Regions from separate parts of the Sphingobium sp. TomTYG65 genome, predicted to be linked through region 2. Evidence: riboswitches for the same ligand, from Rfam matches in the RefSeq annotation. Region 2 holds a riboswitch; the other holds the start of a gene.
What was found. A riboswitch is a leader RNA that binds a small molecule or an ion and turns the genes downstream of it on or off. The one in region 2 is predicted to bind cobalamin.
Positions count from the first base shown of each region.

Region 1: another riboswitch for cobalamin. It lies ahead of ACZ5Y5_RS00520 (TonB-dependent receptor plug domain-containing protein); the one in region 2 lies ahead of ACZ5Y5_RS19470 (HoxN/HupN/NixA family nickel/cobalt transporter).

Region 1 covers NZ_AP027330.1:103,091-120,988, forward strand. Annotated here, with positions in the region: gene ACZ5Y5_RS00505 (molybdopterin-dependent oxidoreductase) at 1-979, shown strand, start outside; gene cobA (uroporphyrinogen-III C-methyltransferase) at 966-1,748, shown strand; gene mobA (molybdenum cofactor guanylyltransferase) at 1,831-2,364, opposite strand; cobalamin riboswitch at 2,389-2,658, shown strand; gene ACZ5Y5_RS00520 (TonB-dependent receptor plug domain-containing protein) at 2,832-4,649, shown strand; gene ACZ5Y5_RS00525 (ABC transporter substrate-binding protein) at 4,686-5,495, opposite strand; gene ACZ5Y5_RS00530 (FecCD family ABC transporter permease) at 5,573-6,568, shown strand; gene ACZ5Y5_RS00535 (ABC transporter ATP-binding protein) at 6,562-7,341, shown strand; gene ACZ5Y5_RS00540 (penicillin-binding protein activator) at 7,347-8,546, opposite strand; gene rsmI (16S rRNA (cytidine(1402)-2'-O)-methyltransferase) at 8,558-9,400, shown strand; gene ACZ5Y5_RS00550 (YraN family protein) at 9,397-9,750, shown strand; gene gshB (glutathione synthase) at 9,812-10,786, shown strand; gene ACZ5Y5_RS00560 (DedA family protein) at 10,837-11,436, shown strand; gene ACZ5Y5_RS00565 (tyrosine recombinase XerC) at 11,480-12,367, opposite strand; gene ACZ5Y5_RS00570 (MBL fold metallo-hydrolase) at 12,473-13,351, shown strand; gene nadA (quinolinate synthase NadA) at 13,426-14,412, shown strand; gene nadC (carboxylating nicotinate-nucleotide diphosphorylase) at 14,415-15,263, shown strand; gene ACZ5Y5_RS00585 (ribonuclease T2 family protein) at 15,256-16,056, shown strand; gene ACZ5Y5_RS00590 (DUF4112 domain-containing protein) at 16,053-16,475, opposite strand; gene ACZ5Y5_RS00595 (ABC transporter substrate-binding protein) at 16,496-17,898, opposite strand, start outside.
Region 2 covers NZ_AP027331.1:1,243,270-1,254,510, reverse strand. Annotated here, with positions in the region: gene ACZ5Y5_RS19485 (alpha-amylase family glycosyl hydrolase) at 1-407, shown strand, start outside; gene fdhD (formate dehydrogenase accessory sulfurtransferase FdhD) at 437-1,219, opposite strand; gene ACZ5Y5_RS19475 (porin) at 1,307-2,716, opposite strand; cobalamin riboswitch at 2,899-3,142, shown strand; gene ACZ5Y5_RS19470 (HoxN/HupN/NixA family nickel/cobalt transporter) at 3,315-4,355, shown strand; gene cobW (cobalamin biosynthesis protein CobW) at 4,360-5,400, shown strand; gene cobN (cobaltochelatase subunit CobN) at 5,400-9,131, shown strand; gene cobO (cob(I)yrinic acid a,c-diamide adenosyltransferase) at 9,128-9,733, shown strand; gene bluB (5,6-dimethylbenzimidazole synthase) at 9,736-10,374, shown strand; gene ACZ5Y5_RS19445 (alpha/beta fold hydrolase) at 10,484-11,241, opposite strand, start outside.

The DNA.
Region 1 (17,898 bases), on a different replicon from region 2:
TTTTTCGACTCCCGACGGCAAGGCGCGGCTGGTCCTCACCAAGCAGATGGACCTGCAAGAGCCACTGAAAGCATGGCCGATGACGCTCAACACCGGCCGTTATCGCGACCAGTGGCACACCATGACCCGCACCGGCCTTTCGCCCAAGCTCGCCCGTCACCGCGAGGAGCCGCTGGTGGACATTCACCCGGCAGACGCGGAGGAACTCGGCATCCTCGACGGCGACCTTGCCCGCGTTCAGACCGCGCAGGGCAACAGCATCTTCCGCGTCAGCTATAACGAAGGCCAGCGCCGAGGCGAGATCTTCACCCCGATCCACTGGACGGACCAGATTTCGACCGGCGGCCGCACCGGCCTGCTGCCCCGTCCGCTGGTCGATCCGCATTCCGGTCAGCCCGGCTTCAAGCTGACTCCCGCCAGTATCGAGAAGGTGGCTACGGAGTGGAAGGGCTTCCTGATCCTGCGCGGTGAGCAGCCCGCCAAAGTGCCCTGCCTATGGGCGACCCGCGTCACCGTGCCGGGCGGCGCACTCTACGAAGTCGCGGGAAATGGCGATGCCGCCCGCCTCGAAGCTTGTCTGCCCAAGGGCGATCGGGTCGAAGCCATCGACATGACGCGCGGCACCCGCCGTGTGGCGATCATCGCGGATGGAAAGCTCGCGGGCATCCTTATCGTCACTAAGACCGGCCTGCTTCCCTCACGCGATTGGCTCATCAGCCAGCTGGAGGCCGAAGACGTGGGAGCGTCGGTCCTCGCTGCGCGGGGTCCCGGCAACCAGCCGGACAAGGGGCCAACCATCTGCGTCTGCTTCGATATCGGCCTTAATCAGATCATGGCCGCCATCCGCGAGCAGAGCCTGGTGGATGTGCCTGCCATCGGCAAGGCGATCGGCGCGGGAACCAATTGCGGATCGTGCCGCCCCGCGCTCGCCAACATCCTCGCCCAAATTCCGCAGGAGACGCTCCATGCAGCCGAATGACCTTATTGCTCCCGGTGAAGTATGGCTGGTCGGCGCGGGGCCGGGTGACCCGGACCTCCTGACGCGCAAGGCGGAGAAGCTGATCGCGGCGGCGGATATTGTCTTCTACGACGCGCTGGTCGGTCCCGGCGTCCTCGACCTGATCCCCGAAGGTGTCGAGCGGGTCAGCGTGGGGAAGCGTTCGGGTCGCCATAGCAAGGCGCAGGAGAGCATCAACGACCTTCTCCTCGCCGCCGCGAAGACTGGCAAGCGCGTCGTGCGCCTGAAGGGGGGCGACCCATCCATCTTCGGGCGCTCCGCCGAGGAGATGGAGCATCTCGCCGCTGACGGCATACGCTTCCACATCTGCCCGGGCATCACCACTGCCAGTGCAGCGGCGGCGAGCGGCAGCGCTTCGCTCACCCTGCGCGGGGTGGCGCGCGGCCTGACGCTGGTGACGGCGCATCTGAAAGCTGGCGAGCCGCTGAAGCTCGATTGGGATGCGCTCGCTCGCCCTGGCGGCACGCTCGGCATCTATATGGGCCGCGCCGCTGCTGGAGAGATCAGCCGCCAGATGATCGCCGCCGGGCGCGATCCCGAAACGCCGGTGATGGTTGCGGTCAACGTGTCGCTTCCCACCGAACGGCTGATCCGCGGCAAGCTGTCCGCGCTCGCCTTCCTGGTAGCGACGATCAGCGATGAAGATCCGACCCTGCTTCTGATTGGTGAAGCGGTGGCGGGCACGGCCATGCCTGTGGAGGTCGCGACGAGCGTCGCTCTGCAAGCCTGAACTCTGGACCCTCCGCAGCTTCGCCCTGAGCCTGTCGATGTCCCTACCTTAGTTGGAAGGAAGGCAAGGGGCATCGACAGGCTCAGACATCGCCCAGCCCGGCCAGATCTTCCGGCCGATTAATGTTGGGCAAAACTATATCCGGTCGCTCGACGATCCGCGCCCCGATCCGCTCCAGCCAGCCATAGATGGACCGGTTATTCTCCTCGGCCAGATGCGCGTCCAGTTCGGCCGCGAGCGGAGCAGGCCAATATCCCGCCAGCTGCTGTCCCTTCAGCACCGCAGCTCCTTCGCCGGTCAGCGCCTCCGCGAGCGCAGCCGGGTAAAGCGGCATGTCGCATCCGGTCGTCAGCACCGCGTCATAACCTTGGGTAGCCGCATGATGCAGCGCGGCGTTGAGGCCGCCGAGCGGCCCCATGTCCGGTGCGGGTCGGTCTGTGAGGCTCATCATGCCCTCGACCGTCCGCCCGCAAACCACCACGGCTTCCACATGCGGCCCGATCGCGGCCGCCGCATGCTCCAGCAGCGTCCGTCCGTCCGCCAGCACGGCAAGCGCCTTGTCGCTTCCGAACCGGCTGGATCGCCCCCCGGCCAGCACCGCGCCCAGCAATCGCATCGATCCACTCCTTGGCAGAACCTTGTCTTTCCCCTATGGCGCGGCGCGTGAGCGGGCAACCGTTCACGACAAGAAGATCGCGCCGGAAAGGGAATGCGGTGCGGGCGAGCTTTCGCCCAATTCCGCGGCTGTCCCTGCAACTGTAAGCGGTGAGCGCGATGCACTTGGGAACCCGTAGCCTTCGAAAGGGGAAGGCGAGGGTGACCGGCCACTGGGCAAAAACAGCCCGGGAAGGCCCGTGCATCGCTGCCCTGACCCGCGAGCCAGGAAACCTGCCGGCGCATGGTCGCTCTTGCCTTGGGTCCAGGGACCGGCCCGGGCACGGTGTTTTCCGTCTGAGCGACGCGAAGCGGCGGGGGCCGCATCGGTGTGCGGGGCGGGGCGCTGGCGTCTGTCCTTTGCCGCAAGCCGGCCGTTCGAGCGGAAGCCTCCGTCCCAGAGTCGCTTGACGCTCAGGGAAGACAAAGATGATCAGGACCGGAATTTCGCTGCTGGCGCTGCTCGCCGCTACCCCCGCGCTTGCGCAGGACAATGACGACATTATCGTCACTGCTCTCGGCATCCAGCAGCCGCGCGATGAAGTCGGCCAAGCCGTCACCGTTATCGATGCCAAAACGATCGAGACCCGCCAGAATGTCAGCATCGCCGATCTGATCGCCACCACGCCTGGGGTGCGGTTCAACCGCGCGGATGCCGTGGGCGGCGTCACCGGCATTTCGATCCGTGGCGCGGAAACGACGCAGACGCTCGTGCTGCTGGACGGCGTTAAGGTGAATGATCCGAGCGGCATCGGCGACATGTATGATTTTGGCAATTTGCTGACCGGCAATATCCGGCGCGTCGAAATCCTGCGCGGCTCGAACTCGGTCGTCTATGGCAGCCAGGCGATCGGCGGCGTCATCAACATTATGAGTGGCGAGCCGGGCGAGGGCTTCGGCGGCACCGCCTCGGTCGATTATGGCTATGCCGACACGCTGAATGCCAAGGCCGATGTGTCAGGCACCAGCGGCATTGCCTCGGGCGGTGCGGGCGTCGCCTATTTCCGGACGGATGGGATTTCCGCTGCACAGGGCGGCACGGAGAAGGACGGTTATGAAAATATCGCCACCCACGCCAAGCTGAAGCTCAGCTTCACCGACAATCTCAGCCTGGATCTGCGTGGCTATTATATTCATGCGGATCTGGACACCGATGTGTTCTTCGGTGCGCCGATGGACACCGCCGACAAGAGCAAGCTTGACCAATATGTTGGTTATGCGGGTCTCAATCTAGCGTTGCTCGATGGCAAGCTGACCCAGCGTGCCGCCGTCACCTGGTTCCGCAATGACCGCGATTATTTCTCTCCGTTCGGCGACTATGGCTATTCCGGCACCAACCTGCGCTTCGAATATGAAGGTGTCTATCAGCCGGTCGATCAAGCCAAGCTGATCTTCGGTTATGAGCATGAACGACCCGACTATGATTTCACCGGCTTCGGTTCGACCGAAAGCCACCGGGCGAATATCGACAGCGTCTATGCACTGGCGGTGGTGAAGCCGCTCACCGGGCTGGCGCTCACCGGGGGCGTGCGTCATGACGACCATAGCCAGTTCGGCGGCGCGACCACGCTGGGCGCCAACGCCAATTACACGCCCAATGCAGGGCAGACCAACTTCCGCGCAAGCTATGGCGAAGGCTTCAAGGCGCCATCGCTCTATCAGCTTTACGACAGCTTCAGCGGCAACAGCACCCTTAGTCCTGAACAGTCGAAAAGCTATGATATCGGCATCGACCAGCGGCTCGACGGCAATCGGGCGATCCTCTCGCTCACCGCTTTTCAGCGGGACATTCGCGACCAGATCGACTTCGACTTCGGCACATCGCGCTACTTCAATCTTGGCCGCACGCGCGCCAAGGGGGTGGAGGCGATGCTGACGCTGAGGCCGGTCGATGCGCTGGCGGTCACGGCCGCCTACAGCTATATCGATGCGCGCGACCGCGATACCGGCGCTCGCCTGCCGCGCCGCCCCACCAACGCCGTCAGTGTTTCGGCCGATTATGACTGGTCGTTCGGCCTGTCCACGGGGGCCACGCTGACCATGGTGAGTGACAGCTTCAACAATGCGACGTTGACGCAGCGGATCGATGGCTATGCGCTTCTGGGCGTCCGCGCCTCCTTTCCGATCACGCAGAATCTGGAAATATACGGCCGCATCGACAATCTGACTGATGAGGCATACGCCACCGTCTATGGCTACAACACCTACGGCCGCTCGGCCTTTGGCGGCGTGCGTGTCCGTTTCTGACGGCAGGCTGGAGGGGCGGGCGTGATCTTTCGCCCCTCAATGGCCCGACGTGGCGTTCACCTGAGCCACGATGCTGCGGGCGGCCTCTACATAGGCGGGGCCGCCGCACACCGTCCAGGCTTGCGGCACCCGGATGCGCGGGATGGATCGCAGCACCGGATGCTGCAGCATCTCCGTCCCTTGATCGACCACCTTCTCGCTTCCGCTCTCGACGATCAGCCAGTCGGGCTTCGCCGCAATCAACTGTTCCAACGGGACCTGCGCCAGCGCCGGTTTGCCGAGCTTCGCCGCAAGATTGGTGAGGCCGGCACGCCGGATCAGCTCATCCACCAGCGTGCCCGTTCCCGTCATATAGCCGCGCCGCTGATAATAAGCCGCCACTCCGCTGCGCCGGGCCGGGGAAAGGCTGGCAAGATCGCGCTCCATGGAGCGGATCAGCGTCTCACCGCGCTCCCGATGGCTAACCGCCGCGGCGACTTGCCGGATCTGCACGCGGATGGACGCGAAGCTGTCGGCGCTTGTCAGCCCAAGCTTGCGCCATCTGCCGGGCGGCGCACCTACGACGCCGCCGGCACCGTCCGCAAAACCGATCAGCAGATCGGGCCTGATCGCCAGCACCTCTTCCGCAGGTCGTTTGAGCGTGCGGAAATGCCGTGCCTTGGCCACCGCGGCCGACAGTTCCGGATCATGGCCATAGGGGCTGAGCGCGGCGATCTGCGCCGGATCGGCGAGCGCCAGCACATATTGATCGGCGCAGGTGTTGAGCGACACGATGCGCTGGGGCGGGGCAGGGGCTGCGCCCGTCAGGCTGAGCAGGCACAGCGCCTTCATGATCTTTTTGCGCATCAACCCTGCCTCGATAAAGCGCCGTGTTACTGCCTTCGCAGGAGCACCTCTATCAACGGCGTCGGAGTGCGCAAGCCATGACCGCCCGGCGTCACCCGCTGCTGCTCCCCGCGCTCATCGCTCTTGTTCTGATCGCCGCGCTTGGCTCCATCACTCTGGGCGCAGTCCCGCTTGCGCCCGGCCGCATCTTCGCGGTCCTCACCGGAGGCGGCGATGAGGTTGCCCGCGCAATCCTCATCGATCTGCGGATCCCTCGCATGCTGCTCGGCCTGATCGTCGGCGCGATGCTGAGTCTCGCGGGCGCGTCGCTCCAAGGCTATTTGCGCAACCCTCTCGCTGAGCCGTCGGTCCTCGGCGCTTCAAACGCGGCAGCTCTTGGCGCCGTCTGCGCCCTCTATTTCGGCTTGGCGCACCTGCATCCCGTCATCCTTCCCTTGCTCGCCATCACCACCAGCCTCGTCGCCATCACCGCCCTGTTTTTGCTCGCCGGTCCTTCGGAAAGCCCACTCACCCTCATTCTCGCGGGGATAGCCGTCGCGACATTGACAGGGGCGGGGATCAGCCTGTCGCTCAACCTCTCACCCAATCCCTTCGCAGCGATGGAGATTATGAGCTGGCTGATGGGCAGCCTGGAAAACCGCAGCTACGCGCATGTCTGGGTCGCGCTCCCCTGCGTCCTTATTGGTTCTGCGCTGCTTATCGCGGATGGCCGGAACCTCGATGCGCTGACGTTGGGGGAAGAAGGGGCGCAGGCCCTTGGTGCGGATCTGGCCAAGACCCGTCTGCGCATCATGTTGGGTGTGGCGATCGGCGTCGGTGGTGCGGTGGCTGTCTCTGGCGCGATCGGCTTTGTCGGGCTCATCGTGCCCCATCTCGTTCGCCCGCTAACCGATCGATCCCCTTCCGCCATATTGCTTCCCTCGCTGCTGGGTGGCGCGGCGCTGCTCACTTTGGCCGACATTGGCGTGCGCCTCATCCCCACCAGCAGCGAACTCAAGCTTGGCGTGCTGACCGCACTGCTGGGCGTCCCGGTCTTCCTCCTCCACCTGATGCGGGAGCGGCGGCTATGGTGACGATCCGTACAGAGCAGCTCACGGTACGCCTCGGCCGCCATCCGGCCGTGAGCGGCATCACGCTCGATCTCGTTCCGGGCCAGCTGGTTGGCATCGTCGGCCCCAATGGTGCTGGCAAATCGACCCTCATCCGCGCCATGCTCGGCCTGGCAAAACCGATCAGCGGCGCTGTTTCGATAGATGGAACCGCCATCGCCCGCCTCTCGCGGCAGGAGATTGCCCGCCGCATCGCTTATTTGCCGCAGGGCCAGACGCTGCACTGGCCGCTGCTGGTGGAAAGGCTGACGGCGCTGGGCCGCATGCCCCATCTCGGCCCGCTCTCCCGCCTATCGCCGCAGGATGAGGCGCTTGTGGATGCCGCACTCGCCCGCGCGGACGTCTTTCACTTGAAGGGCCGCATCGCCACCGAACTGTCCGGCGGAGAACGCGCCCGCGTTCTCCTTGCCCGCGCGCTTGCCGTCGGCGCGCCCGCCCTCATCGCTGACGAGCCGCTGGCGGCGCTTGATCCGGGTCATCAGATCGACGTCATGGATCTGCTCAAAGCTGAAGCGCGTGGGGGATCGCTGGTCGTTACGGTCCTTCACGACCTCGGTATGGCCGCTCGCTATTGTGACCGGCTGCTGCTGATGGACAAGGGCAAGCTCGTCGCTGATGGCGCGCCGCTTGACGTTCTGACAGAGCAGAGCCTTGCAGAGGTCTATGGCATCTCCGCTTGCATTGATGCCAATGGAGACTGGCCCTTGATCCTGCCAACCGGCCGGATCAAGGGTTAACGGCCTTATTCCGCAAAGCCGCGGGGAGCCGCCGCCACTACCGTGTAGGTGCCGGCCCCAATCTCTGACACCTCCAGCGCCCGTTCCGCCACGCCATTGCGCCCGAAGCGGAACGCCCCGTCGATCCCGGAGAAGCCGCCGGAGTCGCGCAGCCTTGCCGCCGGGAAGGCCGTGCCGGGGCGCCAATCCCGCGCGATGCGCACCGTCAGTAGCACCGCATCATAGCCGAGCGCCGACAGACGGAAGGGAGAACTGCCATAGCGCGCGCGATATTTGCCCGCGAGTTGACCATAGAGTCCGTCGGAAACGCTGGCGAACCACGCCCCCCGCAAGACCGGACTCGACGCCAGGCTGTTGTCGGTATTCCACAATTCCGTTCCCAGCAGCCGTGCGCCTGCGCCACCATTCTTCCGCACGATCGGCGCGATCTGCAGCGCCACGCGCCCGCTGTCCGCGATCAACAGCGCGTCATAGCTGGACGATGCGTGCAGCTTCTTGACCGCCGCCGTCATGGAAGCCGCAGTCCGGTCGAAGGTCTGCATCGACACCACCGTGCCGCCTGCGCTCTCCACCGCGCGCAGCAGCGCCGTGCCCGACCGCTCGCCATAGACACCCTTTGGCACCAGAGCCGCGAACTTCGACAGGCCCTTGCCGCGTGCGAATTCCACCACCCGCTCGATCGACTGGTTGGGGTTGTAGCCCATGATATAGACGCCGTTGCCGGCGACGCTCACATCATTGGAAAAGCTTATCACCGGCACATTGGCCCGTGCCGCGATCGGCCCCACGATCCGTGCATCCTCCGCCAGCAGCGGCCCCAGGATCAGCCGGTTGCCCTCTGCCAGCGCCCGGCTGACGGCCGCCGCAGCTCCCATGCCGGTGTCATAGGTGGTGATGCGCACCCGGTCCGCCTTGGTATCCAGCAGCGCCAGCGTGGTTGCATTGGCGATCGACTGGCCGACGCCTGCATTGGGTCCGCTCAGCGGCACCAGCAGCGCAACGCGATGGCGCATCGTGTCGGTGGGAAGGCCCTGTGTCACATCGGGGCCGGTAGGGGTGGGCTCAACTGGCGCCGGGCCAGCGCCCCTCGGGACGACTGACTGACAGGCGGCGACCAGCAACGCGCTGGCCGCGAATAAAATCCGTGCACCGCGCTTCATGGCCGCGAACATGTCCGCTTGCCGGAGGGCATCCGTCTCTGTCATCTGGCGTCCTTATGGAAACTCGAACTTCTAGGCTGGAGCCTGGGCTTTACATCGTTGCTGGGCCGATCGGCAACCTCGGAGACCTTACCCCCCGCGCGGCCGAAGTCCTGCGTCTGGCCGATGTGATCGCCGTGGAAGATACACGGGTGAGCGCACGACTGCTGCGCCATGCCGGGTCCGACCGGCCGATGATCCCCTATCACGACCATAGCGCAGAAGGCGTCCGCGCCCGTCTGATCGAGCGGATGGCGAGCGAATCGGTCGCGCTGCTTTCCGACGCGGGCACTCCGCTCATCTCCGATCCAGGCTACAAGCTGGTGCGCGACGCCCGCGTTGCCGGGCGCCAGATCACGACGCTTCCAGGCCCCAGCGCCGCTATTGCCGCGCTTACTCTCTCGGGCCTGCCGACCGACCGTTTCCTCTTCATGGGCTTCCTTCCCGCCAAGCAGAAAGCCCGCGCCGATGCTCTGGCGGAGGTCGCCCCCCTGCGCGCGACGCTTATCTTCTACGAAAGTGGCCCGCGCCTTTCCGAAAGCCTCACCGCGATGGCCGAGGGGCTGGGGGACCGCGAAGCCGCCGTCAGCCGGGAGATCAGCAAGGCGTTCGAGGAGACCCGGACTGGGACCCTCACCGAACTCTCCGCCCGCTATGCCGACGCGCCACCCAAGGGCGAGATCGTCGTAATTGTTGGCCCGCCTGGCGAAGCGCCGCCCGCCAGCGCAGAGGATGCCGACGCCGCCCTGTTGGAAGCGATGGAGCGCTTGCCCGTCTCGAAGGCAGCCGGGGAAGTCGCCAAGAAGCTCGGCCTGGACCGCCGCGCGCTCTACGATCGTGCACTGGAACTGAAGGGATGAAGCGGCAACAGGCCGAAAAGCGGGGTCGCCAGGCTGAACGCATCGCGGGCTGGTGGCTTCGCCTCAAGGGCTGGCAGATTGTCGCCCGCCGTCTGCGCACGCCAGCGGGGGAGGTGGACCTTGTCGCCCGGCGCGGCTCAATGCTGGCCTTCGTCGAGGTGAAGGCCCGCGCGACGGGAGCCGATCTGGACCTCGCCATTGACGAACGCCGCCTTTCGCGCGTCGCTGCGGCGGCGGAAATGCTCTTCTACGATCTCGCCAAACCGGGAGACGACATGCGGATCGATGTGATCCTCCTTGCGCCCGGCCGTCCGCCGCGCCATCTGGCGAATGTCTGGCATGGGGGGTGAAGACCGCCCAAGGCTCCACCTCCCGCTCGAAACGAACGGTGCTTGTAAAAGGGCTTTTTGGATGACCGATCTTAACCCCCTCACCGTCGCCGTGCAGATGGACCCGATGGAAGGGATCAACATCAAGGGCGATTCGACCTTCCACATCATGTTGGCAGGGCAGGCGAGGGGGCACCGCCTTTACCATTATCTCGCGCCCGACCTCACCTATCGCGACGGCCGCGTGCTGGCGAACGCGCGTCCTGTGAAGGTGCAGAAGGTCGAAGGCGATCATTTCGCCTTTGGAGAGGCCGAATTGCTGGACCTTGGCCGGGATGTCGATGTTGTGCTGATGCGCCAGGACCCGCCTTTCGACCTCAGCTATATCACCGCCACCCATCTGCTCGAACGGGTGCAGTCGGAAACCCTGGTGGTAAACGATCCCGCCTCCGTGCGTAACGCGCCGGAAAAGCTATTCGTCCTCGACTATGCGCGCTTCATGCCGCCGACGATGATCACCCGCGACCTCGCGGAGGTCAGGAGCTTTCTTGCGGAGCATGGCGAAGTCGTCGTGAAGCCGCTCTACGGCAATGCAGGCAACGCCGTCTTCCATGTCGGCCAGTCCGGCGCGAACCTGTCGGCGCTGGTGGAACTGTTCAACGCCTCATGGGTCGAGCCCTTCATGGTACAGGCCTTCATCCCCGGTGTAGCGCAAGGCGACAAGCGCATCGTCCTGATCGATGGCGAAGTCGCGGGCGCGATCAATCGCATTCCGGGCGCTGGGGAGATCCGCTCCAACCTAGCGGTGGGAGGCTCGGCGGCCAAGACCGAACTCACCGACCGTGAGCTGGAAATCTGCGCCGCCATGGGTCCGGAATTGAAGCGCCGGGGCCTGCTGTTCGTCGGTATCGATGTGATCGGTGGCGAATGGCTGACCGAAATCAACGTGACCTCGCCTACCGGCATCGTCTCCATAGACGCCTTCAACGGCACCGATACGGGCGGCATGATCTGGGACGCCATTGATGCCCGTCTGGCGGCGCGGGTGGCTGCTTGACAACAGAGGCAATGCGCTTTCCCGAAATTGTCCGCTGGGATGACGAATAGATGACCCAATGGGTCCTCCACCTAATCGACGCGGGAGGCTATTGGGGCATCTTCCTCCTGATGGTCATCGAAAATGTCTTCCCGCCCATCCCATCCGAACTGATCATGGGCATTGGGGGCATTCGCGTCGGCCAAGGCCGCATGGCGATGGAATGGCTGCTACTCGCCGGCACTCTCGGCACCACGCTGGGCAATTATTTCTGGTATCTGGTCGGCCATATATTGGGCTTCGCGCGCCTTAAACCGGTTGTTGATCGTTATGGCCGCTGGGCGACGCTGGAATGGAAGGATGTGGAGGCGCTCGACCATATCTTCGGCAAATATGGCCAGATCGTCGTCTTCGTTTTCCGCTTCCTCCCCGCTTTCCGCACGATGATCTCGCTGCCTGCGGGCCTGTTCCGCATGGGGCATGTGAAATTCCTCGCCTGGACGGCGGGAGGTGCGCTGATCTGGAATATCATCCTGGCCTATGCAGGCTATATGCTCGGCCAGAATTTCCGCGACATCGACAAATATGTGGGACCTGTCGCGACGGCCTGCGTCGTGGGAGCAATCGCTCTCTACCTCTGGCGCCTCGCGACTTGGAAGCCGAGGGGCTAATTCAAATCCCCTTCCTTCGCCCGACGGGAACGGAGGTTAGAGTTCAAGCCCGCGGATGTGCATTTCGGTACACATCCAGCAGGTGCGCCGCATCCACCTGCGTATAGATCTGCGTTGACGACAGGCTGGCATGTCCCAGCAATTCCTGCAGCGACCGCAAATCCGCCCCGCGTCCCAGCAGGTGCGTCGCGAAACTGTGCCGCAGTGCGTGCGGGGTGGTCCGATCCGACAGCCCCAGCCTCCCACGGGCGCCTTGCACCGCGCGACGGATGATTGCCGCCGACAGCGGCCCGCCCCGCGCGCCTCGGAACAGCGGCTGATCCCGCGCCACGGGATAGGGGCAAGCCGCCACATAAGCTTCGATCGCCGTCCGTACCTGCGGCAGCAGCGGTACGATCCGCGTCTTGCCCCGCTTGCCGGTCACGCGCAGCGTCTCGTCCAGCGGCACAACATCCCCCATCAGGCCCACGGCCTCGCCGATCCGCAGTCCCGCGCCATAAAGCAGTAGCAGCACTGCCCAATCCCGTGCGCCGATCCACCCTTCCCGCGCGGTTTCGGCGATGTCCTCGGCTAAGGCCACCGCCTCATCGGGTGAGACAGGCCGAGGTAGCCCCCGCTTCACCCTAGGCCCCTTTAGTGCCGGCACGCGTGCGTCCTCGCCCCCGGTGAATTTCAGAAAGCCCCGCACCGCCGACAATTCCCGCGCCGCCGACACATTGCCGATCCCGTCCATCCGTCGCGACGTCAGGAATGCGCGCAAATCCGCCTGCTCGATCTTCGCCAGCAGCCCCGCCGTCACCGCTTCGCCGCGATGCTCCTCCAGGAAGGTGATCAGCCGCTCCGCCGTCGCCATATAAGCGCGCACGGTATGGCTGGACCGCCGCCGGTCCAGCGCCAGATGACAGCGCCACGCTTCCACAAGATCATTCAATGTCCGGCTCTCCGTGAGGATTGATAGTAGGCCAGCCCTTATCCAAACGGAATCCCTCATCCCGCGCGCCCTTGAAAATCCCTGCCAAATGGGCACATGAGGCGCATGGCCACCGCCCCAGACCCAGCCGATATGCCCACAGGCGCCCTGCTTCAGATTTCGCCGTTGGTGGGGCGGGTGCTGGCGCCCAATCCATCGCCCTTCACCTATACCGGCACTCAGACCTATCTGATCGGCATCACCGATCTTGCCGTTATCGATCCCGGCCCGGATGATGCGAATCATCTTGCCGCGCTGCTCGCCGCCATCGGTGGTCGCCCTGTGCGCGCGATCCTATGCACTCACACCCATCGCGACCACAGTCCCGCCGCGCGTCCGCTCAGTCAACAGACCGGCGCCCCCGTTATTGGCTGCGCGCCGTTGACGCTGGAAGATGACGGCCCCCGCGCCGACGCCGCCTTCGACGCGACCTATGTGCCCAATCGCGTCCTCGCCGATGGCGAACAGGTGGCGGGGCAGGGCTGGACGCTCGAAGCTGTCGCCACGCCAGGCCACACTTCCAACCATCTCTGCTTCGCGCTGATTGAGGAGAATGCGCTCTTCACCGGCGATCATGTGATGGGCTGGTCGACCAGCGTCATTTCGCCGCCCGATGGCGACATGGCGGATTATATGCGGTCGATGCAGCGCCTGCTCGACCGGCACGACGCCATCTATTACCCAGCCCATGGCGATCCGGTGGAAACGCCCCGGCGACTGGTGCGGGGCATGATGGGCCACCGTAAGCAGCGCGAGGGGCAGATTTTGCGCTTCCTCGAACGCAACGGCGTGTCGAAAATCCCCGATATGGTGGCGGAGATGTACAAGGGCGTCGATCCGCGGCTTCACCCCGCCGCAGGCCGTTCTGTCCTCGCCCATCTCATCGACCTCGACGGCCGGGGGATCGCTGCGGCGACGGGGGACGGCCGCTGGCAACTGCGCTGAGCGATCAACAGATACTGGCCAATCCGCGCAACGCCCGCTAGGGGCGCGCTGAAAGGCCCGTGAGGAGTAGGGACATGAACGCCATCACCGGAATTCCGCAGGGTATCGATCTGCGCGCGGAAATCGACCGCCTGCGCAAGGAACGTAACGCCGTTATCCTGGGTCATTACTACCAGAAGCCAGAAATACAGGACTTGTCCGATTTCGTCGGCGATTCCCTCGAACTCTCGCGCAAGGCAGCTGAGACGGACGCGGACGTCATCGCCTTCTGCGGCGTGCGCTTCATGGCGGAGACGGCGAAGATCCTTTCGCCCGAAAAGATCGTCGTGCTTCCCGATATGGATGCGGGCTGCTCCCTTGAGGACAGCTGCCCCCCCGCGCAGTTCAAGGCGTTCCGGGAAGCGCATCCAGATCATATCGCGCTCAGCTACATCAACTGTTCGGCGGAGGTGAAGGCGCTGAGCGACATCATCGTCACCAGCTCGTCTGCCGAAAAGATCCTGGCGCAGATTCCCAAGGACCAGAAGATCATCTTCGGCCCCGACAAGCATCTGGGCGGCTATCTCTCCCGCAAGCTGGGCCGCGAGATGCTGCTCTGGCCGGGCGTCTGCATCGTCCATGAAGCATTCAGCGAGACAGAGCTGTTGAAGCTAAAGGCCGAGCATCCCGACGCCCCCATCGCTGCGCATCCCGAATGCCCGCCGCACATCGTCGATCACGCCGACTATATCGGGTCGACCAGCGGCATCCTTGAGTTCTCCAAGAAGATGCCCGGCGACACGCTGATCGTGGCGACCGAACCGCATATCATCCATCAGATGCAGAAGGCGGTGCCGGAAAAGACCTTCATCGGTGCGCCCGGCGCAGACGGCAATTGCAACTGCAATATCTGTCCGTACATGGCGCTTAACACGATGGAAAAGCTCTACCTCGCGCTGCGCGACCTCCAGCCCCGCATCGAAATGGAGGAGGGCCTGCGCCTCGCTGCGAAGAAGAGCCTCGACCGCATGCTCGAAATGGCGAGCGGCACGGTGGGGCAGGGCGATCTGGGCAACCGCTGAGCATGTCGTTCACGCTCCCGGGCTTCGATCTCGACGCCTTCATCGCCTCCACTTTGGCTGAAGACCTTGGCCCTGAAGGCCGGGACGTCACCAGCGAAGCGGTGATCCCGGCGGATGCGATCTTCGATGGCGTAATGGACAGCCGTGATGCGGTAACGCTCGCTGGTCTGCCCATCGCCGCCGCCTTCTTCCGCGCGCTCGACCCTCAGGTGGAGATCGAACTGCTGAAGCAGGATGGCGAGCGCGTCTCCCCCGGCACCGACATCATGCGCATCCGGGGCCAGGCGCGGGCGATGCTCACGGCCGAGCGATCCGCGCTCAACACCGTCCAGCATCTGACCGGCATCGCCACCATGACGCGCGCCTATGTCGATGCGATCATGGGCACGGGCGCTACGCTGCTCGACACGCGCAAGACGATCCCCGGTCTGCGTGTGCTGGAGAAATATGCGACGCGCCAAGGCGGGGCGACCAATCACCGCATGGGCCTGTGGGACGCGGCGATGATCAAGGACAATCACGTCGCCGTCGCGGGGTCGGTCGAAGAGGCCGTGCGCCGCGCCGCCGTCGCGGGGATCGAACGCATCATCGTCGAAGTCGATCGCATCGACCAGATTGAGCCCGCGCTCTCGGCCGGAGCCACCCATTTGCTGCTCGACAATATGGATGCGCCCACCCTGCGCGGCGCGGTCACCCTTGTGGGCGGCCGCGTGCCGACGGAAGCGTCGGGCGGCGTCACGCTACAGACCATTCGGGCGAAGGCGGAAACGGGCGTGACCTATATCAGCGTCGGCCGCCTCACCCAGTCAGCTCCCGCCGCCGACATCGGCCTGGACTTTGCCTTTGCTTGAACGGGTCGCGGCCGCCTTGCTGCTGGCCGCGCCCGGAACGGCCTTCGCCCAGGCGGTTCAATGCAGCCTACCTGCTCAGACGCCGCGCCCTCGCCCCGAATCTCAGCCCGGCAACGAACCGCGCCGTTTCCTCCCGATCGCGGGCTATACGCTGGCGCTCAGCTGGTCGCCCCAATATTGCGCCACTGCCAGGGGAGCTGGCAGCGCCTTCCAGTGCAGCGGCAAAAACGGGCGCTTCGGCTTTATCCTGCATGGTCTCTGGCCCGAGGGTCTGGCCAGCGATTGGCCGCAATATTGCCGCGCCACCGATCTGCTTCCCCGCCAGGTCATTCGCCAGAATCTCTGCGCCACGCCGTCTGCCCAACTGCTCCAGCATGAATGGGCTAAGCATGGCAGCTGCATGACCACCAGGCCGGACCTTTATTTCAACCTTTCTCGCGCCTTGTATGAATCGGTTCGCTACCCGGACATGGCCGCATTGGCGCGCCGCGAGACTCTGACGGTCGGTCAGTTCGCCACCGCTTTCGCCCGGGCCAATCCGCACCTTCGACCAGAGATGATTTCCGTACAGAACACGCGCGGCAATCGTCTGAGCGAAGTATGGCTCTGCATGGATCGGACGATGGAGTTCGTCCGCTGCCCCGTTCGCCAGCGCGGCGCGACGGCCGCCAGTTTCCTGCGCATTGAACCGGGTCCAGCCATGCCGCGTTCCAAAAGAGCCACGCCGGTTCCCGCTCGGCGGCCTGCGCTGATCCTCGAGCTTGATCCCAATGCGCAGGTGCCGGCGGATTAGCCCTCGATCGTCACGGTCGAAGGATGATGTTTATCCAGATGTTTGCGGATGATCCGCAGATTCTTGGTGTTGGATTTGAAGAGGAAGTCGAACACGTCCCCTGCGAAGGGGATCGCACCCACCAGCGTGTCGAACCCCACATTGGCGGCCATACGCGCCAGCTGCCACTTGGGCATGCCTAGGTTCCGCGCTTCCCACACGATCCACGCGCCCATGGCGGCCGTCGCCAGGTCACCCACCACGGGGATCAGCCCAACCAGACTGTCCAGTCCCACGCGACGGTTGGTGCCGGGGATGACGAATAGCCCCTCCAGCATGGCCTCCATGGCCTCGATCCGCCGCCGGATCGATGCGGGATCGCGACCAAAGCCGGGCAGGTCGCGCACCATGCGATCAAACTGGTCCTGCGAAAACGCCATTCTTGCTCCTCCAATGGAGCCTAGTTGGTGCTGCGGAACAGATGGTTCAATGGGTGCCGGGCTCGGGGGGAGGGCATGAATCCGTTCAGTCGCCGGGTTACGAGCGACCAGCGTATAGGAGCGCCAAGCGCGATATAGCCGTTATGCGCCTGCATCAGCGCTTCAGCTTGCGCGATCCGTGCCATCCGCTCGGACAGGCTGCTGGCAAGGCTCGCGGCTTGCAGCTGGGCGTCGGCCTCTGCCGAACAATGCACCTTCCGCGCACAGCCAATCCGGCCGAGATACCAGAGCGCGCTGTCATATGCGGCAACTTCGTCGATCAGGCGCAGATCGGAGTCGTCCTTCATCGCCACTCGGGCGACCCGCAGGCCGATCAGCCCCAGATCATGCCGGAGAAGGCCGAACAATGTCGTCGCCCCTGGTCCATCGGGTAAGGCGACGCGCAGCACCGGCGGATGGCCATTGTCGCTGCGCCAGCGTGTGACCGCCGCGCTCGCCTGCGCCCGCCGCTCCTCCATCGTCATATCCGACCAGTCCGGCTGGGTTGGAGGCTGCTGAAGGTCAAGCTGGCCGGGTACGATCTGCTCAGTGATTGCCCAGCCGCCCAACGGGAACAGGACCGGCAGCTGGCTTCGGTCGATGGCCATGTTGATCGCCCGCCGCACAGTATCATCGTCCAGCAGCTTGCCCTTGCCCGTCACTGCCAGCCCCAGCAGCCCCTGCACCGGGTCGACCCGCACTGCGTCGCGATCGATCCCGGCGGGCACTAGCAACGGCAGGTCGGCAAAGCGCCCGCCCAGCACCATGGCGGTGTTGCCCTCGCGAAAGCGGATGATCGCCAGCGCCGATCTCTCCGCTCGCAGAATGCGCGTTTCCCAAGGCTGCGGAGGCTGGTCATCCTCACCATTGCCGGGCTGGTCCACAGGGCTGAGAATCAGCGCCTTGCCCCAACGTTTTCCACGGTAAGGACCTGTTCCCCCTTCACTCGACAGCAGTGCCATTTGCGGCTGCGCCAGCATCTGCAACAGGTAGGGTCGCGGAGCCGCAAGCCGAATTTCTATAACCTCGCCAGTCATCGGCACCACCGCTTCTACCGCATCGAGAGGGCCTTCCGGATCCAAGCGCCGCAGCGATTCGATCCGCGCCATCAGCAGCCGTGCGATCACCGCCGCAGTGACCTTTTCTCCATCGGGCCAGTTGGCACGGCGCAACCGGAAGATGTAGCTGCGCCCCTCATCCTCGACGATCCAGCGCTGTGCCAGCGCGGGTAAAATCTCGCCCGCTGCGTCGAATGCGACCAATCCCTGGGCCGTGGCTTCCAGGATCAGCTTGGCGCCCGGATCAGGCAAATTCTCCAGCGGCTTGGCGAAATCGGCGGGCGATCCGATGACGCTGACCGCCACAGGCCCGCTGGCTTCCTGCG
Region 2 (11,241 bases):
GAGACGGAGCGCGCACGCCGCTGCCGTGGGAAGCGAGCGCCAGCGAGGCGGGGTTCAGCACGGCGATGCCCTGGCTGCCGTTGGGAGAGGAGAATCTCGCGAGGGCAGTCGATGCGCAGGAGGGTGATCCAGACTCGCTGCTGAACTTCACGCGCGCGATGCTGGCGCTACGCAGGGAGAATGCGGCGCTAAGACATGGGTCGATGGAGTTGCTGCTGGCGGATGACAGCAGGCTCATTTTCCGTAGAGCAGCGCAGGGACAGCATTTGCTTTGCCTGTTCAATCTGTCGAAAGAGGTTGCCGTTTGGCCTGACGGGATGGCGGTGAGCGGGGAAATTCTGCTGGCGGTGAATGGAGCGACGGTTGGAGCGCTCCCGCCATTTTCCGCTTTGTGGATACAGGAATGACCAGTGCTCCTGCGAAGGCAGGAGCCTAGTTAGATCATCCCATCTTCGGTCGCCAGCATCGCGTCCGGCCGTGCCAGCACTATGAGGGGCAGACCCGCACTCGCGGCTCGCTCGGCCGCCAATCGGGTCGGAGCGGAGATGGTGACGAGCAGCGGGCAGTTGGCGAGCGCCGCCTTTTCCACCAGCTCATAGGAGCAGCGTGAGGAGAGCAGCGCAAAGCCTCCGTCCCAGGACAGACCCTGCCGACGCATGGCGCCGATCAGCTTGTCGAAGGCGTTGTGACGGCCGACATCTTCATAGGCCAGGCGGATCGCGCCATCGGCGCCAACCAGTGCAGCGGCATGCGTGGCGCCGGTGCGGGCGTTGAGCGGCTGATGCACGGACAATGTTTCAAGCGCGCGGAAGATGGCGGCGCGATCCGCCCGCGAACGGGACGTGACAAGCGGCAGCGGCCGGATCGCCTGTTCCAGATTTTCCACGCCGCACAGGCCGCAGGAAGAATCCGAAACGCGGTGGCGGACGCGGCCGAGCAGGCCCTCGACCCGATCGGGCGGGAGAGTGGCGCGCGCGATGACGCCGTCAGTCGTTGAGTGGACATCGATATCGAGCGGCGGGTCTTCGGCGCTCACCAGACGTTCGGCGAGGGCGAAGCCCTGCACCAGTTCGGCTATGTCAGCAGGGGTCGCCATCAGCACGGCGTAGCCTACGCCGTTGAACTCCAGGGCTACCGGCGCTTCCTCGGCGAGGTCGCGGGTTATTCCGGCTGCCGTGCCCTCGGGCGTGATCTGCGTGAAGGAGAAGGGCGAAGGCATGCCTTCGATCTAGGGGCGGGGGACACCGACGGCAATGGACCTTCGTCATCCCGGCTTGGTTCGGGATGACGAAGGTGGGATCGCCGTTCAATAATTCCACTGCACCTGCGTGCGGATCAGGTCGCCCTCGGCGCGACCCACGCGGCGCTCGTCTGCTTCGGCGCGCTTCATCCGGGCGTAGGCCAGCGTGAATTCGAGCGCCTTCCACGGCTGCCATTCGACACCGAGTTCAAATTCGTCGGTTTCCAGGCGCGGGGCGTTGGTCGAAGCTTTCCACCCGCCGCGATAATGTTGCCAACGGGCATAGGGGATCAGCACGCCGACCGAGTCCGTTGGCAGGCGATACATCGCCTGGACATAGCCGCCGCGTAGCCTCTTCGTTTCGATCGATTGGCTGAGGCGGTCGAACTCCGGTCCCTTGCCCCAATTCCATTCGGCCTGAATGCCCAAGGGCTGCGGGTAGAGCATGGCATGGATGCCGACCCGATCGTCGTCATAGGCGACCGCACTGACCGAACCGCTGCGCAGTTCAGGCTGAACATCGTTCAGCATCGCGGAGCCGCCGATTTCGAACACCTGGCCCGCGAATGTCTCACCCAGGCCGTCCAGTTCAAACGGCCAGGTGGCGAAAGCGACCTTCATCAAGCCCCTATTCTGTTCGGTGCGGTTGGTGCCCTGGCCATTGAACACGCCCAGGCCGAACGCGCCATAATTGCCGAACAGCTTTTGCCCGTCATGGCCCAGCCGGTCCCAGATCTTCTGGACCGAAGGCGGCGTATAATAGCCGACGATGCCAAGATCGCGCTCGCTGGGCACGGCGCTGTTGATCGCGTCGCTGCGGTCGAGCGTCAGGCGGTTGGAAGAGGACTGCATATTCTCCCAGCCATAGGGCACCTTCGACTGGCCGAAACGGACGCGGAAGGTCTTCGCCTTGTCGAGGAAGACGTCTGCATAGGCGTCGCGCAACTGAACGAAATGTTCGCGGCGTTCGCTGCCCGCCTGATTGTTCACGGCTGTCGCGAAATCCGACTGGAGATAGAGGGAAACCCGGTCGGAAATGTCGCCCTGAAGAACCAGGCGCGCGCGGCGCAGGGAGAAGCTGCCGCGGTCGGAAATTGAGCTGTCATGAACAGACCGCAGGCGGGATTGCCCGGCAGGGGCCGTGTCGTCGCCCGATAGGAAGGCGTTGTAGCGCATCTGCGTATAGCCGCGCAGCGAGAGCCGCTCATACCAGGCCTTGGACTTCGGCGCAGGCGCTGATGCCGCTGCCGGGGTGGATGCAGGCGGTTGAGCAGGCGCTGCGGCGAGCGCGGTGGGCGCAGGCGCTGAGGGGACGGCGGAGGCCGGAGCGGCAGCAACGGGCGCTGCGCCCTTACTGGCGGCGAGCGCGTTGGTAAGTGCCTGGACCTGCGCCTTGAGTTCATCGATCTGGCGCTGCAGCGCTTCATTGCTTTGCGCCTGCGCCACCTCCGGCATCAATGCGAGCAAGCTCACCATCAACGCCGCGCCGCCCACCTTGAAAGCTGTCACCCCTGTAACTCCCTCACATGTCGATGGATGGCGCGGCTATGACTTTAATGTGACTCTAAAATGACAAATATGTCTCCGTTCGATGACGGGCGGCATTCGGCGCGCGATTGCACATCACGGGCTTCACATCCGCTGCCGCAGCCTCTATGCACAGCCTCGATCGCGCCGGTGCCTCGAAAGAGGCTTAATTTGGGAATGCGGTGCGGACGCCTCAGGCGTCCTAATCCGCGGCTGTCCCTGCAACTGTAAGCGGTGAGCGAGACATATATCGACCTTCCGTGACATTCGGAGGTCAGCCACTGGGCCGGACGCTAAATCCTGCGAGGCCTGGGAAGGCCATATGTCGAGCGATGACCCGCAAGCCAGGAGACCTGCCGGCGTCTGGTCGCTCTTGCTTTGGTCCAGGGGATGGCCGGGGCACGGTTTTCCGTCTGAGCGACGCGTGCGGCGGGGCCGCACCGGCATAGCGCCGGACGCCGGTAAGGTGTCCGTCCGGCGCACCATGTCGGCCGCGATGCGGAGGTCCCGTCGATGTTCGCTGACGCCGACGGGAGACTGATCTGCGATGGAGACGACTGTTCCGGTTTTACGCCGGCGCGCCACCGCCATGTTCGCTGGGCTGATCGCGGCCAATATCGGGCTGTGGCTATGGGCGCTGCTGATATTCTCGGGCGACACGATGATGCTGGGCACTGCCCTGCTCGCCTGGAGCCTGGGGCTGCGCCATGCGGTCGATGCCGATCATATCGCGGCGATCGACAATGTGACCCGCAAGCTGATGCAGGAAGGACAGCGGCCGCTGACGGTCGGATTCTGGTTCGCGATCGGCCATAGCGGCATCGTCCTGGTCGCGGCGGTAGTGATCGCTGTGGCGGCAAGCGCGTTGAGCCGCGTCGAAGCGGTGGGCGAGGTGGGCGGCACGATCGCGACCGTCATTTCCGCCACCTTCCTCTTCGCCATCGCGGCGATGAACCTGATCATTCTGCGATCGGTGCTCAAGACCTTCAACCATGTCCGCAGCGGCGGCGCTTATGTCGATGAGGATATGGACATATTGCTGGGAAACCGAGGTTTTCTGGCGCGTATCTTCCGGCCCTTGTTCCGTTTGGTGACGCGGAGCTGGCACATGGCTCCGCTGGGCTTTCTGTTTGGGCTTGGGTTCGATACGGCGACGGAGGTGGCGATCCTGGGGCTGTCGGCCGGACAGGCGGCGAGCGGGCTGTCGGTTGCGACCGTGCTTATCTTCCCCCTGCTCTTCGCGGCGGGCATGGCGCTGATCGACACGGCGGACGGGGCGCTAATGATGGGTGCCTATCAATGGGCGTTCGTTAAGCCGATCCGTAAGCTTTACTACAACATCACCATCACTTTGGTGTCCGCTCTGGTCGCGATCGTCATCGGCGGGATCGAGGCGGCGGCGCTGCTGGGCGACAAGCTGGGCCTGAGCGGCGGCATATGGTCGCTTGCCGCAGATCTAGGCGAGCATTTCAACAGCCTCGGCTTCTTCATCATCGGTCTGTTCGCCGCCTGTTGGCTCATGAGCTGGGCCATCTACCGCTGGAAACGCTTCGACGAGATCGAAGTCCTCATCCTCAATCAAGGATAATGTCATGAGCAAGGTTCCCGCCACTGTCATCACCGGATTCCTGGGCGCCGGGAAAACGACGCTGATCCGGCACCTCATCGAAAATGCGGGCGGCCGCCGGCTCGCCCTGATCATCAACGAATTTGGCGATGTCGGCGTCGATGGATCGTTGGTGAAAGGGTGCGGCGATGAAGCCTGCCCTGACGAGGATATCATCGAATTGGCCAATGGCTGCATCTGCTGCACGGTGGCGGATGATTTCCTGCCGACGATGCAGCGGCTGCTCGACCGGGATGTGCCGCCGGATCATATCATCATCGAGACGTCCGGACTTGCGCTCCCCAAGCCGCTGGTGAAGGCGTTTCAGTGGCCCGATATCCGCACGCGCGCGACCGTGGATGGCGTGATCGCGCTGATCGACGCGGACGCTCTGGCGGCGGGGCGCTTCGCCCATGACGAAGCGGCGCTGGCCGCCGCGCGTGCCGCCGACCCGACGCTGGACCATGACAGTCCGATCGAGGAACTGTTCGAGGATCAGCTGGCCTGCGCCGACCTGGTGCTGCTCAACAAGAGCGATCTGGTCGAGCCCGGCAAGCTGGCGGAGCTGGAAGACGAGCTGGCGAAGGAAATCCGCCCCGGCGTGCGCATCGTCCGCACGGCGCGGGGGCAGATCGATCCCGCCGTCCTGCTGGGCCTCGACGCGGGCGTGGAGGATCAGATCGACGCCCGCCCCTCCCATCACGACGACGAGGACGATCATGACCATGAGGATTTCGACAGCTTTGTCGTGGAGCTGGGCGAACAGGGCAACCCTGCCCCGCTTCTGGCGGCGCTCGAACAGGTCATCGCGGCGCATGACATATTGCGGGTGAAGGGGTTCGTGGCGATCGCCGGACGCCCTGCCCGGCTGGTGATCCAGGCCGTGGGTCCGCGCATCCAGCATCATTATGACCGGCATTGGCAGGCGGATGAACAGCGCGGCTCGCGCCTGGTGGTGATCGGTCAGGCGGGGCTGGACCGCGCCGAGATCGAGCAGGCGCTGTCCCAGCAAATGGCCGCCGCCTGATGCACCTGCTGACCGCCACGCCCGGCACCGTCTCCAATGGAGATGAAGCGATCGACCTCGGCCAGTCGCCGGGGGACATCGTGCTGCTGACCGTGGCGGACAGCGACCTTGCCTGTTTTGCGAGCGCGGCGGCGGCGCTGGGGGATGGCGGACCCAGCGTGCGGCTCGCCAACCTGCTTCAATTGAAGCATCCCTATTCGGTCGATCTCTATGTCGAGAAGGTGATCGCCAACGCCAAGTTCGTCTGCGTGGTGCTGCTGGGGGGCAAGAGCTATTGGCCCTATGGCATTGATGAGATTGCCAATGTGGCGCGGGAAAAGGGCATCGCCTTTGCCGCCATTGCGGACGGGCGGGAGGACGATCCGGACCTGCGCGCCGCCTCTACCCTGCCGCCCGAAACGTGCGAGCTGCTGCGGGACTATCTGCGGCAGGGGGGCGTGGCGAACGCGACGGCGTTCCTGAAGACCGCCGCGCGGCTGGCCGGCATGGACGCTGGAGAGCCCGATGCGCCGGTGCCTGTCGCCGACGCGGGGCTGTATCTGCCGGGGATCGAGCGACCCGTGCTGGATCAGGTGAAGCGCCGCTGGCGTGATGGCCAGCCCACCGCGATGTTCCTTTTCTACCGCGCCCTGCTGATCGCGGGAACGCTGGAAGCGGTGGACGCGATGATCGCGGGGCTGGAGCAGGCGGGCCTCAATGTGCTGCCGGTCCATGTGCGGGCGCTGCGCGAGCCCTTTGCCCGCGACTTTCTCCAGAAGCTGATGGAGGGGACACGGCCCGACGTCATCCTGAACGCCACCGCCTTCGCCGCATCCGCGCCGGGGGAGCCGCGCACGCCGTCGATCCTGGAGCAGGCGGACTGCCCGATCCTGCAGACGATCTTCGCGAGCGCCGAGCAAAGCGTGTGGGAGGCCAGCGCGCGTGGGTTGGGGCCGCGGGATTTGGCCATGCACATTGCGCTGCCCGAAGTGGACGGGCGCCTCTTCACGCGCGCCGTCGCCTTCAAGGCCGCCGCGCGGTTCGATCAGCGCACCGAATGCAGCATCGTGGTGCCCAAGGTGCTGCATGATCGCGTGAGCTTCGTTTCTGAACTGGCTGCGAACTGGGCGAAACTTGCGCAAACGGGGGTGGCAGAGCGGCGCGTGGCGCTGGTCCTTGCCAATTATCCGAACAAGGACGGGCGCATCGGCAATGGCGTTGGCCTGGACACGCCCGCCAGCGCAGCGGCTATCCTCTGCGCGCTGGCGGAGGCAGGCTATGCTACCGCAGACGCGCCGGGCGACGGCGCTGCGCTAATGCGCCTGATGATGGGCGGCGTGACCAACTCTCCGGCTTCGCTGCGGCGGTCGGGGGACTCCCCTTCCCTCTCCCTGGCGGATTATGAGGCGGCGTTCCGCGCGCTTCCCGCAAGCGCATGCGAGGCGATTATCGAACGCTGGGGCAGCCCAGAGAGCGACCCCTTCTTCCAGGCCGACGCCTTTCACCTCCCCGTCCACCGCTTTGGCAATGTCGCCGTGGCGGTGCAGCCTGCACGCGGCTATAATATCGATCCCAAGAGCAGCTATCACGACCCGGCGCTGCCGCCGCCGCATGGCTATCTCGCCTTCCACATCTGGCTGAACCGCGAATTCGGCGCGCATGCGGTCGTGCATGTCGGCAAGCATGGCAATCTGGAATGGCTGCCCGGCAAGGCGATCGCGCTGTCGGAAAGCTGCTTCCCCGAAATCTGCGCGGGGCCGGTGCCGCAAATCTATCCGTTCATCGTCAATGATCCGGGCGAAGGCACGCAGGCGAAACGGCGCATCGGGGCGTGCATCATCGACCATCTGACGCCGCCGCTGACGCGCGCTGAGACCTATGGGCCGCTCAAGGAACTGGAGGCCCTGGTCGATGAATATTATCTTGCGGCGGGCATGGACCCCCGGCGGCTGGAGACGCTGCGCAAGGACATTCTTGCGCTCGCCGCCAGCCAGGGGCTCGACAAGGACGCAGGGGCGCAGGGCAGCGGGGACGATGCCTTGGCCGCGATCGACAATTATCTGTGCGAATTGAAGGAAATGCAGATCCGCGACGGGCTGCATGTCTTCACCCGGTCGCCGGAAGGTCCGCTGCGTCGCGACCTGCTTCTGGCGCTCGCCCGCTGCCCTCGTGGGATGGAGCAGGAAGGGCAACAGTCGCTCTTGCGCACGCTGGCGGATGATCTGGGGCTGGGCTTCGATCCGCTCGATTGCGCCATGGGCGCGCCCTGGACGGGGCCGAAGCCGGGACTGCTCCAGACGCTTTCGACGGAGCCATGGCGCACCACTGGCGACATGGTGGAGCGGCTGGAACTCTACGCCATCGATCTGCTCGACAGCGGAGCGGCGGCACCGGGGGTAAAGAGCGCGGCTGTTTTCGACGCGATCAGGCAGGACCTCGCGCCGCGCGTCGATGCGTGCGGGGACGCGGAGAAGGCGGCGCTGCTCAAGGCGCTGGACGGTTGCTTCGTGCCGCCGGGCCCATCCGGCGCGCCGACGCGGGGCCGGCCCGATGTGCTGCCGACGGGGCGCAATTTCTATTCGGTCGATACGCGCTCTGTGCCGACCGTCGCCGCCTGGAACCTTGGCCAGCGGTCGGCCGACCTCATCGTGCAGGACTATCTGCAGCGCGAGGGCGACTATCCCCGCTCCATCGCCCTGTCCGCCTGGGGCACGGCCAATATGCGGACGGGTGGCGACGACATCGCGCAAGCCCTGGCGCTGATGGGGGTGCGGCCGCGCTGGGATTGGGCGTCGGGCCGTGTCACCGGCTTTGAGGTGATGAAGATCGCCGAGCTGAACCGGCCGCGCGTCGATGTGACCTTGCGCGTGTCAGGCTTCTTCCGCGACGCCTTCCCGGAACAGATCGACCTGATCGACAGCGCCGCGCGCGCCGTGATGGCGCTGGACGAGCCGGACGAGGACAATCCCGCCGCCGCCCGGCATCGCGCGGAAAGCGCCGCCCTTGTCGCACAGGGCCTGCCGGAGAAGGACGCCGCCCGCCGGGCGGGCAGCCGGGTCTTCGGATCGAAGCCGGGCGCTTATGGCGCTGGCTTGCAGGCGATGATCGATGAGCGGCTCTGGCACGACAGGGCTGATCTGGCGAACATCTACCTCGATTGGGGGAGCTACGCCTATGGCGGCGGAGTGGAGGGCGATGCAGAGCGCGGGCTGTTCGCCCAGCGGCTGGCGGAGGCGGACGCCCTTGTCCAGAACCAGGACAATCGCGAGCATGACCTGCTCGACAGCGACGATTATTATCAGTTCGAAGGCGGGATCGCCGCCGCCGTCGAGCATCTGTCCGGCAAGAAGCCTCTATCCTATCACAACGACCATAGCCGCCCTGAGCGCCCCGTCATCCGCACGCTGGAGGATGAGATTGGCCGCGTCGTCCGCGCGCGCGTCACCAACCCCAAATGGATCGCGGGCATGATGCGCCATGGCTATAAGGGCGCGTTCGAGATCGCCGCATCGGTCGATTATCTCTTCGCCTTCGCCGCCACGACCCATGCGGTGAAGGACCATCATTTCGACGCCGTCCACGCCGCCTTCCTGAAGGATGAGACCGTCCGCGCCTTCATGGCGGAGGCGAACCCTGCCGCGCTGCGCGAAACCGCCGCCCGCCTGTACGAAGCGCTCGACCGCGGCCTTTGGAAGCCCAAGTCGAACAGCGCCGCCATGCTCCTGTCCAGCCTGAAGGAAGACCGCCCATGATCGAACGCACCCCCGAACAACATGCCGAGAAGATGAAGAAGAAGCAGGCCGCGCATGACAAGATCATGGCGACCAAGACGCAGGAAAAGGGCCTGCTGATCGTCCATACCGGCAAGGGCAAGGGCAAGACGACCGCCGCGCTCGGCATGGTGGTGCGCGCCATCGGTCACGGCAAGAAGGTCGGCGTCGTCCAGTTCGTCAAAGGCGCGATGACGACCGGAGAAAAAGCGGTGTTCGATGCGTTTTCTGACAATGTCACGTTCAAGCCCATGGGCGAAGGCTTCACCTGGAACACGCAGGATAAGACCCGCGACATCGCGCTCGCCCGCGAAGCATGGGAAGAGGTAAAGCGGATGATCGCCGACCCCGCCTATGATATGGTCCTGGCCGATGAGCTTAATATCGTCCTGCGCTACGACTATCTGCCGGTCGACGAGGTGCTGGAGGCCGTGACCGCGCGGGGCGAGATGAAGCATGTCCTGATCACCGGCCGCAACGCGCCCGAAGCGCTGATCGAGGCGGCCGATCTGGTCACCGAGATGACGCTGATCAAGCATCCCTTCCGCAGCGGCGTGAAGGCGCAGGCGGGCATCGAGTTCTGATCATGAGCATCCCCGCCATCACCCCGATCGACAGCGCCCAGTTCGAGGCGCTGGTGCGGGCGCGGCGGGACATACGCCATTTCCGCACCGATCCCATCGATGAACGCGACGTCGAATGGCTGCTGAGCATGGCGCACCGTGCGCCCTCGGTCGGCCTGTCGCAGCCCTGGCGGTTCGTGCGGATCGAAACGCCTGACCTCAGGGAGCGGCTTGCGGCGCATGTGGATGCGCAGGTGCGGGCGGCGGGGAAGGAATATGAAGGGGATCAGGACAAGCTCTACCGCAGCCTGAAACTGCATGGCCTGCGTGAGGCCCCGGTGCTGTTCGCTGTCTATTGCGACGATGGGACGGAGACCGGCCATCATCTGGGCGCGGTCACCATGCCGGAGGCGCGGCGCTACAGCTGTGTCATGGCGGTGCATACGCTGTGGCTGGCGGCGCGGACCCGGAACATCGGCATGGGTTGGGTGTCGATCATGGAGCCCGAAGGCGTGGACGCGATGCTGGAGATTCCGGCCAGTTGGGAATGCCTCGGCCTGCTATGCCTCGGGAAGCCGCAGAGCGAGGAAGATGTGCCGGAACTGGAGCGGCGCGGCTGGGAACAGCGGATGGACTGGCATTCGGTGGTGGTGCGGCGTTAGGACACGCGCCTAACCTACCCTCCGTTCAGGCTGAGCTTGTCGAAGCCTCTCTCGCCTAAAAAAGAAGAGGCCCTTCGACAAGCTCAGGGCGAACGGGAGAGAGGGAGGCTTAGGCCCCCTCCCCCAGCAAGAACCCCAGCGCCAGCTCTTCGAACCGCTCCTTGCATTCGATCATCGCCCAATGCCCACATTTGGGGAACACATGCAGTTCCGCGTTCGGGATTACCCGCATCGGCAGGAATGCGCCGTCGAGCGGGCTGACCTTGTCATCGCGGCCCCAGGTGATCAGGGTCGGCGCCTGGATCTTGCCCAGATAATCGATCCGCTGCGACACGCCCGGCCCGCTCATCGACTGTGCGATGAAGCCGAGGGCGGCGCGCGTGTACATCTTGCGGCTGCTCTCCATCGTCACCGGCTCCAGCGCGGCCTTCAAGCGCATGTCGATCAGCTCGTCGGTGATGATCGACTTGTCGTAAACCATCGATTCGAACCAGGCGATGATGTTCTCGCGCGTGGGGTCCTCGATGAAATCGACCAGACGGGTCAGCCCTTCATTGGGGAAGGTGGAGGTGATGTTGAACCCGATCCCGCCGATGGTGATGTAGCGCAGCACCCGCTGTGGATGCGAGGCGGCGAGATGGCCGCCGACGATGCCGCCATAGCTGTTGCCCAGGATATGGGCGCGATCGATGCCCAGGCCATCCATCAGCGCGACCACTGCGTCACGCGCCACCGCAACCGGATCGCCATCCACAGGATCGCTTTTGCCATAGCCGGGCGCATCGAGGATGATCGTGCGGAAATGCTGGGAGAAGAGGGGCAGATTGCCCTGGAAATTGGCCCAGCCCGTGACGCCGGGACCAGAGC